Regions from separate parts of the Secundilactobacillus sp. MJ173 genome, predicted to be linked through region 1. Evidence: predicted binding sites of a transcription regulator. Region 1 holds the regulator's gene; each other region holds the start of a gene.
The links. The regulator NrdR, encoded in region 1, represses ribonucleotide reductase genes. The targets are predictions, from matches to a motif close to ACACNATATATNGTGT.
Positions count from the first base shown of each region.

Region 2: a site for NrdR is predicted at 1,696-1,711, ahead of nrdH (glutaredoxin-like protein NrdH). Genes of this name have one in related genera too.
Region 3: a site for NrdR is predicted at 1,339-1,354, ahead of AC6H04_RS03715 (deoxynucleoside kinase). Genes of this name have one in related genera too.
Region 4: a site for NrdR is predicted at 1,639-1,654, ahead of AC6H04_RS02955 (deoxynucleoside kinase). Genes of this name have one in related genera too.

Region 1 covers NZ_BAAKGN010000020.1:13,225-16,399, reverse strand. The annotation lists partial or broken gene mutM (DNA-formamidopyrimidine glycosylase) at 1-321, shown strand, start outside; gene coaE (dephospho-CoA kinase) at 358-975, shown strand; gene nrdR (transcriptional regulator NrdR) at 1,017-1,505, shown strand; gene AC6H04_RS03215 (DnaD domain protein) at 1,520-2,881, shown strand; gene dnaI (primosomal protein DnaI) at 2,883-3,175, shown strand, end outside.
Region 2 covers NZ_BAAKGN010000060.1:114,347-117,521, forward strand. The annotation lists gene dnaX (DNA polymerase III subunit gamma/tau) at 1-808, opposite strand, end outside; RNA gene ffs (signal recognition particle sRNA small type) at 969-1,055, opposite strand; gene tadA (tRNA adenosine(34) deaminase TadA) at 1,118-1,612, opposite strand; gene nrdH (glutaredoxin-like protein NrdH) at 1,813-2,040, shown strand; gene nrdE (class 1b ribonucleoside-diphosphate reductase subunit alpha) at 2,138-3,175, shown strand, end outside.
Region 3 covers NZ_BAAKGN010000023.1:1,321-4,495, forward strand. The annotation lists gene serS (serine--tRNA ligase) at 1-362, opposite strand, end outside; gene AC6H04_RS03715 (deoxynucleoside kinase) at 639-1,277, opposite strand; gene AC6H04_RS03720 (amino acid permease) at 1,650-3,116, opposite strand.
Region 4 covers NZ_BAAKGN010000019.1:132,156-135,330, forward strand. The annotation lists gene AC6H04_RS02945 (acyl-CoA dehydratase activase-related protein) at 1-263, opposite strand, end outside; gene AC6H04_RS02950 (Cof-type HAD-IIB family hydrolase) at 695-1,465, opposite strand; gene AC6H04_RS02955 (deoxynucleoside kinase) at 1,678-2,337, shown strand; gene AC6H04_RS02960 (universal stress protein) at 2,396-2,890, opposite strand; gene pepV (dipeptidase PepV) at 2,903-3,175, opposite strand, start outside.

The DNA of each region.
Region 1 (3,175 bases):
CTCGATCAAAGCAACATTGCTGGTTTGGGCAATATTTACGTTGATGAAACGCTGTGGTTAAGCCGGATTCACCCTGAACAGCCTACCAACACGATTCCGGAGTTTCAGATTCGCCAACTGCGTGAAAACATCATCGTGGAAATTAAGCGTGCGATTGAAGGGCACGGGACTACCGTGCATTCCTTCTCTACCGCTTACGGTGAAGCTGGTGAATTCCAGAATCATTTGATGGTGTATGGTCGCAAAGGTGAGCCTTGTTTTCGGTGTGATACCCCAATTGAGAAAACAAAGGTTGCCCAACGTGGCACGCATTTTTGCCCAGACTGTCAGGTTTTACGTAAAGATCCCGGTGTGACCATGGTGCTTGGATTAACGGGTGGGATTGCCACAGGGAAATCAACTGTGAGCGAATTTTTCAAGGCCTATCAGATTCCGGTGATTGATGCTGATAAGGTTGCCCGAGAAGTTGTTGAACCGGGAACCAAGGGATTGAAAGAGATTCAAACTGCTTTTGGCTGGCAAATGATTCAGCCGGACGGTACTTTGGACCGGCATGCACTGGGGACCTTGGTATTCAGTCAACCAGAGAAGTTAGACCAGTTAAACAGGATTACTGGGCCGTTAATTAAAAAGGCTGTGGTGCGCAAACTACAAGGTTATCGACGACGTCAAGTGCCACTGGTGATTTATGATGCCCCCACACTTTTTGAAGCCCATGGTGCAGCTGGCATGAACGAAATCATGGTCGTCAACGTACCGGATCAAGTACAGCTTCAGCGATTAATGGCACGTGACCACTTGTCTAAGAAAGAAGCATTAGAACGAATCAACGCGCAGTTACCATTGGCTGAAAAGGTTAATCGGGCTGACGTGGTGATCGATAATAGTGATTCAGTTGATAAAACAAAAGCGCAAGTGGTAAGATGGCTGAATGAAGCCGGATTCGGCTCGTTAATAACAGATAAATCTAATTAGGTTAAAAAGTAAAATGTTGATTAAGGATAAGAGGTGAAACTATGCATTGTCCACATTGCCACCATAATGGTTCGCGGGTCGTTGATAGCCGTCCAACAGATGAAGGCCGTGTTATTAGACGCCGCCGTGAATGCGAAAATTGCGGCTTTCGTTTTACAACTTTTGAACGCATCGAAGCAACACCATTATTGGTGATTAAGAAAAACGGTACTCGTGAAGAATTCAATCGTGAAAAGATTTTACGGGGTATCATTCGCTCAGCAGAAAAACGGCCAGTTGGCATGGATGTCATGACCAAATTAGTTGATGAAGTTGAAAACGAAGTTCGTTCGCTGGGCGAAAACGAAGTATCCAGTCAATTGATTGGTGAATACGTGATGAAGCGTTTGGCAGACATTGACGAAATTTCCTATATTCGTTTCGCCAGTGTTTATCGCCAGTTTAAGGATATGAGTGTGTTCTTGGAAGAACTCAAAGATGTGATGAACAAAGATAAGAAAAAAGGGGCTTCCTCTGATAAAAAGAAATGAAACGGGGCTTAATCATGGCGGAGTCAGGGCAACCATTGATGCCAAAAACAGCTGTCGCAATTGTTACCACCACGCGACTTCAAGAAGAGCGGCGACGGGTATTGGACCTGCTGTACCAGCCCATTTTAGGTGTATCAGCCTACAGTCTCGCAACGGTGATGTGGCGACAAGTCTCCTTAACGGCAGATTTAAAAGTTGAAGTTACCCATACTGATTTATTAGCGTTGCTCAATATCAGTATGGTGACGCTTCAAGACTCGAGACAACGGTTGGAAGCTGCGGGACTATTACGGACGTTTGAAAATCAACCCGACCGGCTGCCAGAGTTGATTTATGAATTACAGCAGCCCGTCAGTGGTGAAATGTTCTTTAAAGACGATTTGCTCAGTTTACTGTTGCTGGAAGTCGTAGGTGAGCGGCAGTTTGAACGATTGCGGCAAGCCTTTTTGCCACGGCAGCTTAAACGGGATAAGTGGCACGAAATTTCCAAGTCGTTTTTGGACGTTTTTTCACTGGATAACCGCTTGATTGCGACACCGCCAAAGCTGATTGAAGCCACTAAAGCGGCCTTTGATCAAAAAGAAACGGTTGCAGAATCTGAGTTGCTTACAGCGCCAGACTTTGATTTTGGTCTGCTTTCTGAACTACTCAAACGCTCATACATTGACTTGAATGATTTGCGGCAATACCGGCAGCTAATTATTAACGAACACCTACTGTACGGTATTGATGAAACTGAAATGGCTCGCTACATAGGTGATGCTACTAATTTGGCCACCAACAAGCTAGATGCCAACCAGTTTAAACGTGCAATCGCGGCTGCCTATCAGGGTGAAACAACACCGGTGGTTTCAGCTCAAAAAACGGTGACTGCTCAAAAGACAAGTGAGAATCAGGAAGAAGCAGACCTGATTGCTACTGCCAAGCAGTATGAACCAATGGCCTTTCTGGCTCAGATTCGTCAGCAACAGGGTGGTTATGTCGCTAGTGGTGAGCAACGCATTGTGGAGCAAATCGCCAATAAACAGATTTTTTCCAGCGCCGTGATCAACATGCTGATTTACGAAGTTTTGATTGATTTAAATAATTCAACGATTACTCAGCGGCTCACTGATACTATCGCTAATCGTTGGGCGCAAGATGGTGTCAAAACGCCAGAAGACGCGCTAGCAAGTATTCGTAAGTTTAAGGCGGACCGGGCGAAACCCAAGACGACCCGTCGGCGAAGCGGTACCAAGAATATTAAAGAAACGTTACCAGACTGGGCGAAAAATGATTATCAGCCAAAGAAGAAAAAAACGTTGTCCAAGTCTGATCAAGATCAATTCAACGAGCAATTAAACAAGCTAAAAAAACTGCGGGATGGAGGTGATTAGTATGGAAAATATTAGTGAGTCTATGAAACGTTATATGGACCAACACCAGCTCAATGCTAATTACCAAAAACTAATGAATAGTGTGTATCAAGATACTGATGTTCAGGCCTTTCTAAAGGCAAACGCTGATCAATTGAATGCCGAACAGATCGACCGTTCATCAGCCAAATTATACGAGTATGTTAACGAACGCAATAAATTAGCAGCTGGTGAAACGACATTTGCCCCAGGATATGAACCTAAGCTGGTCTTAAATGACCACTTGGTGGAAGTGTCCTATCAACCGACTGATGC
Region 2 (3,175 bases), on a different contig from region 1:
GTTGTATGGTCATCAGCGCTTTTTGAGTTTCCTGATGTGTCACCTGGGTCAGATACGTGACCAATAGCTGCTTTCGTACCGCACCCGTGACAAGCAGTGCATTATCTAATGTGACCTTATCATCGCCGAATGAAATCACCTGATCCAAAATACTCAGCGCATCACGCATCCCGCCTTCGGAAGCCTTTGCGATGACTTTTAATGCTTCCTCATCATAAGAAAGCTGTTTTTCTTTCAGAATATGAGCCATTCGTGAAAGACTGTCCTTAGCTTGGATTTGTTTAAAATCAAATCGCTGTGTCCGCGAAATAATGGTGGCGGGAATCTTATGCGGTTCGGTGGTGGCAAGAATAAAAATCACGTTAGCCGGTGGTTCTTCCAAGGTTTTCAATAATGCGTTGAAAGCTCCCGTCGAAAGCATATGAACTTCATCAATGATATAGACTTTATAGTCGGCCTCGGTGGGTGCATACTTCACTTTATCACGGATGTCTCTGATCTCTTCCACACCATTATTGGAAGCGGCATCGATCTCAATCACGTCATTTAGTGTGCCCTTAGTAATTGCTTTACAAGTTTCACATTGATTACAAGGCTCACCATCTTCTTGATGCTGACAGTTGACTGCCTTAGCGAAGATTTTAGCCATCGAGGTTTTTCCCGTTCCCCGTGGTCCAGCAAACAGATAGGCATGACTAATTTGTTTAGTTTTAACGGCGTTTTTCAAAGTTTGGGTGATCAGTTTCTGCCCGATCACTTCATCAAAACGCTGTGGCCGCCACACCCGGTACAAGGCTTGGTAACTCATGACTAGTTTCCTCGATTCTTTTGGGTTATCTCTTAAGACTCACTGATAAACATTATATAGTGTTTATTCACCAAATACTATACATACCAATCGTTAAAAATTGTATAAGAAGAGGACGGTAACAAAACTCAACGTTTTGTCCCGCCCTCGTTAAAATCATATCAACTTGGAGCACAAAGTCACTCATACTTAGTGCTGCTTCCTTCCGGACCTGACACGATTCGTAAGGTCACCCTTGCCCCAAGGCCTTGCGGCAACTTCTACTTTAACATATTTAAAATGTGAATGCTACCCAAAATCTGGTTATGATCACAGTTTGTCGGTTTGCTGCCGTTTTCTGAGTTTGTTCCGCTTCCGAGCAGCTTTAAAGAAAGCTTTCAATGCCTCACCTGCCTGTACCGCTAAAACACCCTCTTTTACTTCAACTTGGTGGTTTAATCTGGGATCATTCAACAGACTATATAAGGTCACTACAGCGCCAGCTTTCGGATCACGAGCACCAAAAACAACCCGATCAATCCGTGAATTAATAATCGCACCGCTACACATGATACATGGTTCTAGCGTAACGTACATGGTACAGTCAACTAACCGCCAACTATGCAGCTTTTGGTTAGCTTCATTGATAGCCATAACTTCTGCATGGTCAGCTGCCAACTGACTGTGTTCCCTCAAATTATGGCCTCTGCCAATAATTTCACCATTATGCACGATCACTGCTCCGATGGGAACTTCACCAATTAAAGCTGACTTATGAGCCTCTAATAGTGCTTCTTGCATGTAATGCTCATCATTTTCTATCATGCATGTCTACCTTTCTTCAACGACAATCTCTAATCCCCAAAAATATTTTTCACTGACTAAAAGTAACTGCAATTGCCGTCCTTATACCATATTTAGTGTTTGGTCTTTCAAACGTATACAAAATATAGGCCCTGATGGTTGAAATTTTACCTGAACGGTGTAAACTCTATTTATCGAGATTACATAGGAGTGTGGTTCATATGGCAAAAGTAACGGTTTATTCACGGAATAATTGTATGCAATGCAAAATGACAAAGCGGTTTTTAACTGAACATCACGTTGATTTTATTGAACATAACATTAACGAAGATCCGCAGTACGTTGATTACCTCAAAAATCAAGGTTTTCAATCTCTGCCCGTCATTGAAACTGCTGATACTAAATTTAGCGGCTTTCGACCAGATCAATTACAAAAGCTGGCCATTTAATGTACGCGAGTGTTAGGGTGGCGTATTCTGGATACCAGAAAACGCCATCTTTTATTTTACTTAATTTAGCCCTAAGAGAAAAGAGTGAGTTTAAAAAATGAGTTTAAAAGAGCTTAAAGACGTCACGTATTATGACCTTAACAATGAGATTAATATCCCGGTAAACGGTCAGATTCCATTGAACAAAGATCAAGAAGCGCTACAGGCGTTTTTAACACAGAACGTTGAACCAAACACCAAAAAATTTGCTTCCTTGCAAGACCGTTTTGATTTCTTGCTGGACAATGATTACATTGAATCTGATTTCTATCATAAGTACAACTTTGATTTTATTCAATCATTGTACGACTATTTAAAATCTCAGAATTTTCACTTCAAATCATTCATGGCCGCTTATAAATTTTACGCTCAGTACGCACTGCGAACCAACGATAACGACTATTATTTGGAAAACTACATTGATCGAGTGGCTCTGAATGCGTTGTATTTCGCTGATGGGGATGAACGGTTAGCTATGGATTTAGCTGATGAAATGATTCACCAGCGTTATCAACCCGCTACGCCCAGTTTTTTAAACGCAGGTCGTAAACAGCGTGGCGAATTAGTCTCCTGTTTCTTAATTCAAACTACCGACGATATGAACACCATCGGCCGTACCATCAACTCAGCGTTACAATTATCCCGAATTGGGGGCGGCGTTGGGATTAATTTATCTAACTTACGTGGCGCTGGCGACCCCATCAAAAACATTGAAGGTGCTGCCAGTGGTGTGGTTCCTGTCATGAAGTTGCTGGAAGACAGTTTTTCATACTCTAACCAGTTGGGTCAACGACAAGGTGCCGGTGTTGTTTATCTCAGCGTTTTTCATCCTGACATTGTCGCATTCCTATCGGCTAAAAAAGAAAATGCCGATGAAAAAATTCGTCTTAAAACACTTTCGTTAGGTATTACAGTCCCAGACAAGTTTTACGAGCTTTGCCGTGATAACCAAGACATGTACCTCTTTAGCCCTTATGACGTTGAACGCGAATACGGTGTACCTTTCAGTTACGTTGATATTACCAAAGAATACGACAAGATGGTCGCCAACGATTCGATCCGTAAAAAGAAACTGCCTGCTCGTGAACTAGAAACT
Region 3 (3,175 bases), on a different contig from region 1:
GAGCCATCCTCAGTTAATCCAACTGGCACGTTGTCATTAGGAATGTTTGGCAAACGCGAAGCTTTATCGTGAACTTCCTCAGCAATCTCAGTCAGCTGTTCATCCATGGCCTTGATATCGGCACTCACCTGCTTCATTTGGTTGATCTTATCTGAAGCATCTTCTTTATTGCGTTTCAGTTGAGAAATTTCATCAGAGACTTGGTTACGTGTGGCCTTCATGGTTTCACTCTTAACGATCAAGTCACGTCGCTTTTGATCAACTGCTAGCAGCTCATCAATTTCAGCTGCCTCAACACCACGGGTAGCTAACTTTTCCTTCACAAAATCAGTTTCGTTTCTAACTAACTTTAAATCAATCATGATAATACCCCTCTCATTATTCTGGCCCGCAAAAAAAGCTTCCGCCCCAAAAAATTGGGACGAAAGCTCGCGGTACCACCCAAGTTTACAGACTAGCTGCACACTCAATTTCGGTAACGGTGATTAACCGTACAGGATTAACTGTCCGCTTTAATGTACTGGAGTTTCGATGAACGGTTCTCAGCAACCCGTCTCTCTGCGCATCTACTAAAAGGTACATCGCGTTTTATCATTGCATTCATTGTAAAATATTTACCCGTTAAAAGCAACTCACGGTTAAAGATTCAGTTCAGCCATCTTTTCGTCAACCAATGACAGCACCTTTTTTTGCGCCGTAGGATCCTCAACAAAGTCTAACTCATCCCCATTGATGCTCATCTTGGGTGACTTGTCGTAATTCTTGTACCAGTCGATGTAACGAGCGTCCAGCTCTTTGTAATAATCGTATAACTCAGGATCCTTATCAATTTGTTCATATGACCGGCCACGTTTTTGAATACGTGACAGCATAGTGTCAAAGGAAATATTGATGTGAATCAGTAAATCTGGATTCTTCTTTTCCTGAGTATTCGGTAATTCTTCCATCATGTTTTGAAGTAGAGAATTATAGATATCAGATTCAGTCTGAGTTGCACGCCCTAAATCAGCATTCAACTTGAATAACAGGGAGTCCTCAAAAATCGAGCGGTCTAAAACGGATTCGTCATCTTTAGCAGCGGCTTTGATACTATCTAAACGCTTGTTTAAGAAGTAGATTTGCAGTAAAAAACCGTATTTTTTAGGATTTTGATAGAACAACGGTAAAATTTCGTTATCCTCTACTGATTCATAAAAAGCTGGTTTATTCAAGTGACGTGCAAGTAGCTGGGTTAAACTGGTTTTACCAGCCCCAATGGTTCCTGAAAGTACGATCATTAATAATTTCTCCTTTAACCTCAAAAGTCAGTACTTCATATTGTATCATTGCTGACGGTAAAAGCAATATGTTGTGGGTAATTTTAAAAAGAGTGTGAGAACAAGCGTTTAGAGAGTGAAAAATAAGGGCCAAACAACGGAAATCCTGGTTTTGGATTTCTGTTGTTTGGCCCTTATTTGCAACTCTCTGCTTGTTTGAGCACGTTTAAACAATGTAAAATTCTGAAATCTACCGAATCGTGCCACACTCATAAACGTGCTCAAATAAGCAAAGAGTTGCATGTAAAGGGTCCCAGCACAAATCCCAAACCCATGGATTTATGCTGGGACCCTTTACACTCCACTCTTTAAACGCTTATTTTCACACTCTGCTTAATCTTCAACTTCCTGCCGCTTATGAGGTGCAACATCCACCTCATCCAGCGGAATCATATGCGTATGGTGTCGAATCTTATAGTAGAAAAACAGAATGAAGAACAATGGCACACTGAGGTACGTCACTGCAATCTGTTCCCAATCAAAATGCGCAAAGGCAGAAGTATTCTGTCCCACGATGACTAACACACAGAGTACTAACGCCAGAATAGGTCCAAATGGGAACATTTTAGCGTGAAACTTCAATTCTGATAACTGATGTCCCTGCTTGATAAAGGCTCGCCGGAACCGGAAATGAGAAATGGCGATCCCTAACCACGCGATAAAACCAGTCAAGCCTGAAGCGGCAACCAGCCAGGTATACACTTCTGGCCCCGCAATACTTGTAATAAAGGCAATCGCGCCCACCACCGTTGTTGCAACCTGAGCTCGTAATGGCACCCCATTTTTAGTGGTGTGCTGGAAATACTTAGGTGCAAAATCATCCAGTGATAACGAATAAAGCATCCGTGATGATGCATACATCCCTGAATTAGCTGCTGAAATAACGGAAGTCAAAATAACGGCATTCATCACACTCGCTGCTGCAGCTAGCCCTGCACGTTGGAAGACCAGCGTGAATGGACTAATGGCAATATCGCTTGCGGATGACCCCAGCAATTTTGGACTGGTATACGGAATCAAGCACGCAATCACAAAAATGGCCAAGATATAGAACAGTAAAATTCGCCAGAACACTTGGTTGATTGCCTTTGGGACACTCTTCTCCGGCGTAGCAGATTCACCGGCTGTGATGCCGACCAATTCAGTTCCTTGAAATGAGAATCCAGCGACAACGAACACACTCAGGATAGCTGGCGCGCCACCCACAAACGGTGCTTGCTTATAGGTGAAATTACTTACACCCACAGCGTGACCACCCATAATGCCAAAAATCGTTAAGAAACCAACAATCAGGAAGACGATAACGGTCACGACCTTGATCATGGCCATCCAATATTCTGTCTCCCCGAAGGCTTTGACGGTCAGTGCGTTAATCAGAAAGATGATGACTAAGACTGATGTACTCCAAATCCATCCCGGTACGTTTGGTAGCCAGAACTTCATCACCAAAGCAGCGGTACTGATATCCACCGCTAATGTAATCGCCCAGTTAAACCAATAATTCCAGCCCATAGCAAAGCCTAAAGCCGGATCGACATACTTTGTTGAGTAGGTCGCAAATGACCCTGATACTGGCATATTAGTTGCCATTTCACCAAGGGAGGTCATCAAGAAGAACACCATGACCCCTAAAGCAACGTAGGCCAGTAGACCACCGCCGGGACCTGCCTTTGAGATTGCTGATCCGCTGGCAACGAATAGTCCCGTACCGATACTACCGCCCAAGGCAATCATTGAGATGTGGCGCGTTTTCAGTGAACGCTTAACCTCATTGTCGTTGCCGCCTGTTTGATTCGCCATTTATTTACACTCACTTTCACATTTATTTTACGCAATAAAAAAGGCCGCCTGCAGCTACC
Region 4 (3,175 bases), on a different contig from region 1:
CAGGCAATCACTTCCTGAATAAACTTCAATTGCAGTAAATTAGCCAGCCCAATACCGCCTGAACCTGTAATCGTACAAGCAATTTTGATATCCGCCCCTAATTCGGAAATTGCTTCGCGAAAGATTTTTTCAGTGGCTGTTTTGACGTCAGAATAATGTCGTTCGTAACGTGAAAAAACGGTTTGGTTATTTTGATCCATGACCACGAGCTTGACCGTGGTTGAACCAACATCAATACCGCCAAAATATTTCGTCTCTGTCATTTCACTCACCTCTACTTGTCTGATAACGCAACGTTAGACTCAGACCAGCACGTTGCATTATCTACCGAATAACCTCACTTTACCAATAAAGTAAAGTGACTACTCACTTAGAGTAAACCAAGATTGACACCGGTTTCAATAGCATATTCATTTATTAATTTTAGACATAAATCAATAGGAATTTTTTGCCAGAATATGACAGGAATATTATTCTTAGACAGAGTGTGGAAACAAGCGTTTAGAGACTGGAGTCTAAGGGGGCTTAGGCGAAAATCCTGGTCTTTGGGGATTTTTGCCTAAGCCCCCTTAGATGCAAGTCTCTGCTTGTTGGAGCACGTTTAAGAAAGTGAGATTCAAGTATTCCAAACAAATAATCCCCGTTCTGATAGCGTTTATCAAAACGAGGATTACAATCAATATCGGAATATCCCTTATTTAATCAAATTAAAGTGTTTCAAACCGTTAACGATCCCGTCATCCATATTGGAAGTTGTGACGAAAGCCGCCTTCTCTTTAGCCAACTCATGCCCGTTTGCCATGGCAATTGGGGTATCAACCATATCAAACATCTGTAAATCATTCAGCTGATCGCCGAACGCGTAAGTATGAACGTTTTCTAAGTGAGCTGCTTCTAGCAGAATTTGAATTCCCGTTCGCTTTGAAACACCGGCATTCATAGTATCTAGAGCTCGTGGGTTATTGCGAACTAACGACAGTACCCCCTTAAAGCGTTCTTGATATTGTTCTTCCTTATCTTCATTAAAGACGTTCATAAAATTGATTTTTTCACGATGATAAAAATCAGGGTCCACTTTGGCATCCAAGCGCAACAGTTTAAAGTTTTCCTTCGTGGCCTCATTTGCCTGACTCAGTCGAAAGCCACGGTTATTAAAGTAACCCACTGGATCGCCTTGTTGGTTAGCATAATCGGTAAATTCGTCGAGAACCTCTTCTGGGATCACTTCTTGATGGAGTTTTTTACCTTGATACTGGACGTAACTGCCATTAGCACTGACGATGGTATCAAGGCCAGTCTCATCAAGCACATATTGCACTTCAAAGACGTTGCGACCAGTGGAAATAACGGAAAGAATATTATTCTTTGACATCTGCTTAATAGCATCAATGCTACTTGGCAGCACGTTCTTCTGGTCATCAAATAAAGTCCCATCCAAATCAAAAAATACGATTGCATCATACATCATTCAGTATCCTCCTTCATCCCGTTACATTCATTATACTACGAGTGATTTTGACACTGGGTTATGACGCCTCATCATCAAATTGTTCTTCGAAAAACCGTATGCCTAGGCGGTTAAAGCGGTTACTATTCAAAAAGTTAAAATGAATATGTAGTATCTATAGAATCTATGGTACACTATATGTTGCATATTTTATTAAAAGAGGGGCTATTATGGTGATTATTACAGCCGGAATGATTGGTGTTGGAAAAACAACTTTAACTGGAATGCTTGCGGAACACTTAGGAACCAAGGCATTCTTCGAACCAGTGGGCGAAAACCCAGTACTACCTTTATACTATTCAAATCCTAAGCAATACGGTTTCTTGCTCCAGATTTATTTCTTAAATAAGCGTTTCTCCATGATCAAGCAGGCCTTGGCCGATGATAACAACATCTTGGACCGTTCTATTTACGAAGACGCATTATTCACTAAGGAAAATAACGCCGAAGGTAACATTAGTGATACCGAATTGTCCGTTTACCTTAAGTTATTAGACAACATGATGAACGAACTGAACTCGTTACCAAAGAAAGCACCAGATTTGCTCGTCTATGCCAGCAGCGATTTCGAGACGATTCTCTATCGAATCAAGAAACGCGGTCGTGATTACGAACAAATCGATGGTCATCCTGAACGTGAAGCTTACTACTATAAGATGTGGTCAGCTTATCAAAAATGGTATGATGATTTTGATGTTAGTCCTAAGATCAAAATCGATTTACAAAAATATAATCTTGAAGACCCTCAGAACGTACAAACGGTCTTAAGCCAAGTCGACGAAGCGCTTAGCAAGATTAGAAATACGAATTCTATTTCAAACGCAATGTAAACTTCTGATACAAAATAGGCTCCGATGCATAATCACATGCACCGGAGCCTGTTTTATTTTAGAAAACGTTCAACTGCTGATTGTCCAAATCAGTCCGAACGATCAAGACGTCAACGTGGGCATTGGACACAACGTAGCTAGCATTAGAACCCATCATCATCCGTTCAACCACGTTAGCTCCAGTAGCGCCTATAACGATCAGGTCCACTCCCAATAGCTGGGGTAAATTCTTTGCCAGTTCTAATTTGGGATTACCAAATGTAACGTGAATCTCAACTTGTTGAACACCACGTTCAATCGCTTGATCGCGATAACCTGCAACCAGCTGATCCATTTTAAGTTTAAACTCATCTAAGATCTCTGGGTCAACAGCGCCAAAACCAAATTGAGACTTGCCAATATTCGTCAGCTTACTGATGTTCAGCACGCTCACAATATAAAGTGTCGCCTGGTTTCGTTTGGCAATTGCGATTGCCTTTTGAACGGCTCGCTTCGCCTGCTTTGAACCATCCACACCAACCATCACGTTTTGATAATTACTAAGCTGTGCCAATACCATCACTCCTTAGTCTGGTAATTCGTTTGCCAGCGCCTCAATTGATCGGCCATAAATTGCCATAGCCATCATTAAATCAGAAATGGGTTGGAACTCATCTACTTGATGCATCGTGTCTGGTGTGTGATCCATGAAGAGTGCACCAAACGCAACGCCCCGCTTCATTAATCGACCGTACGTGCCACCGCCAACAACTTCTGGCTTAGCCGCCTTCTTACCAGTCATTTCACGATAAGCGTCCATTAAAGTTGTCACGATAGGATCTTCAGGATCAACGTAGTG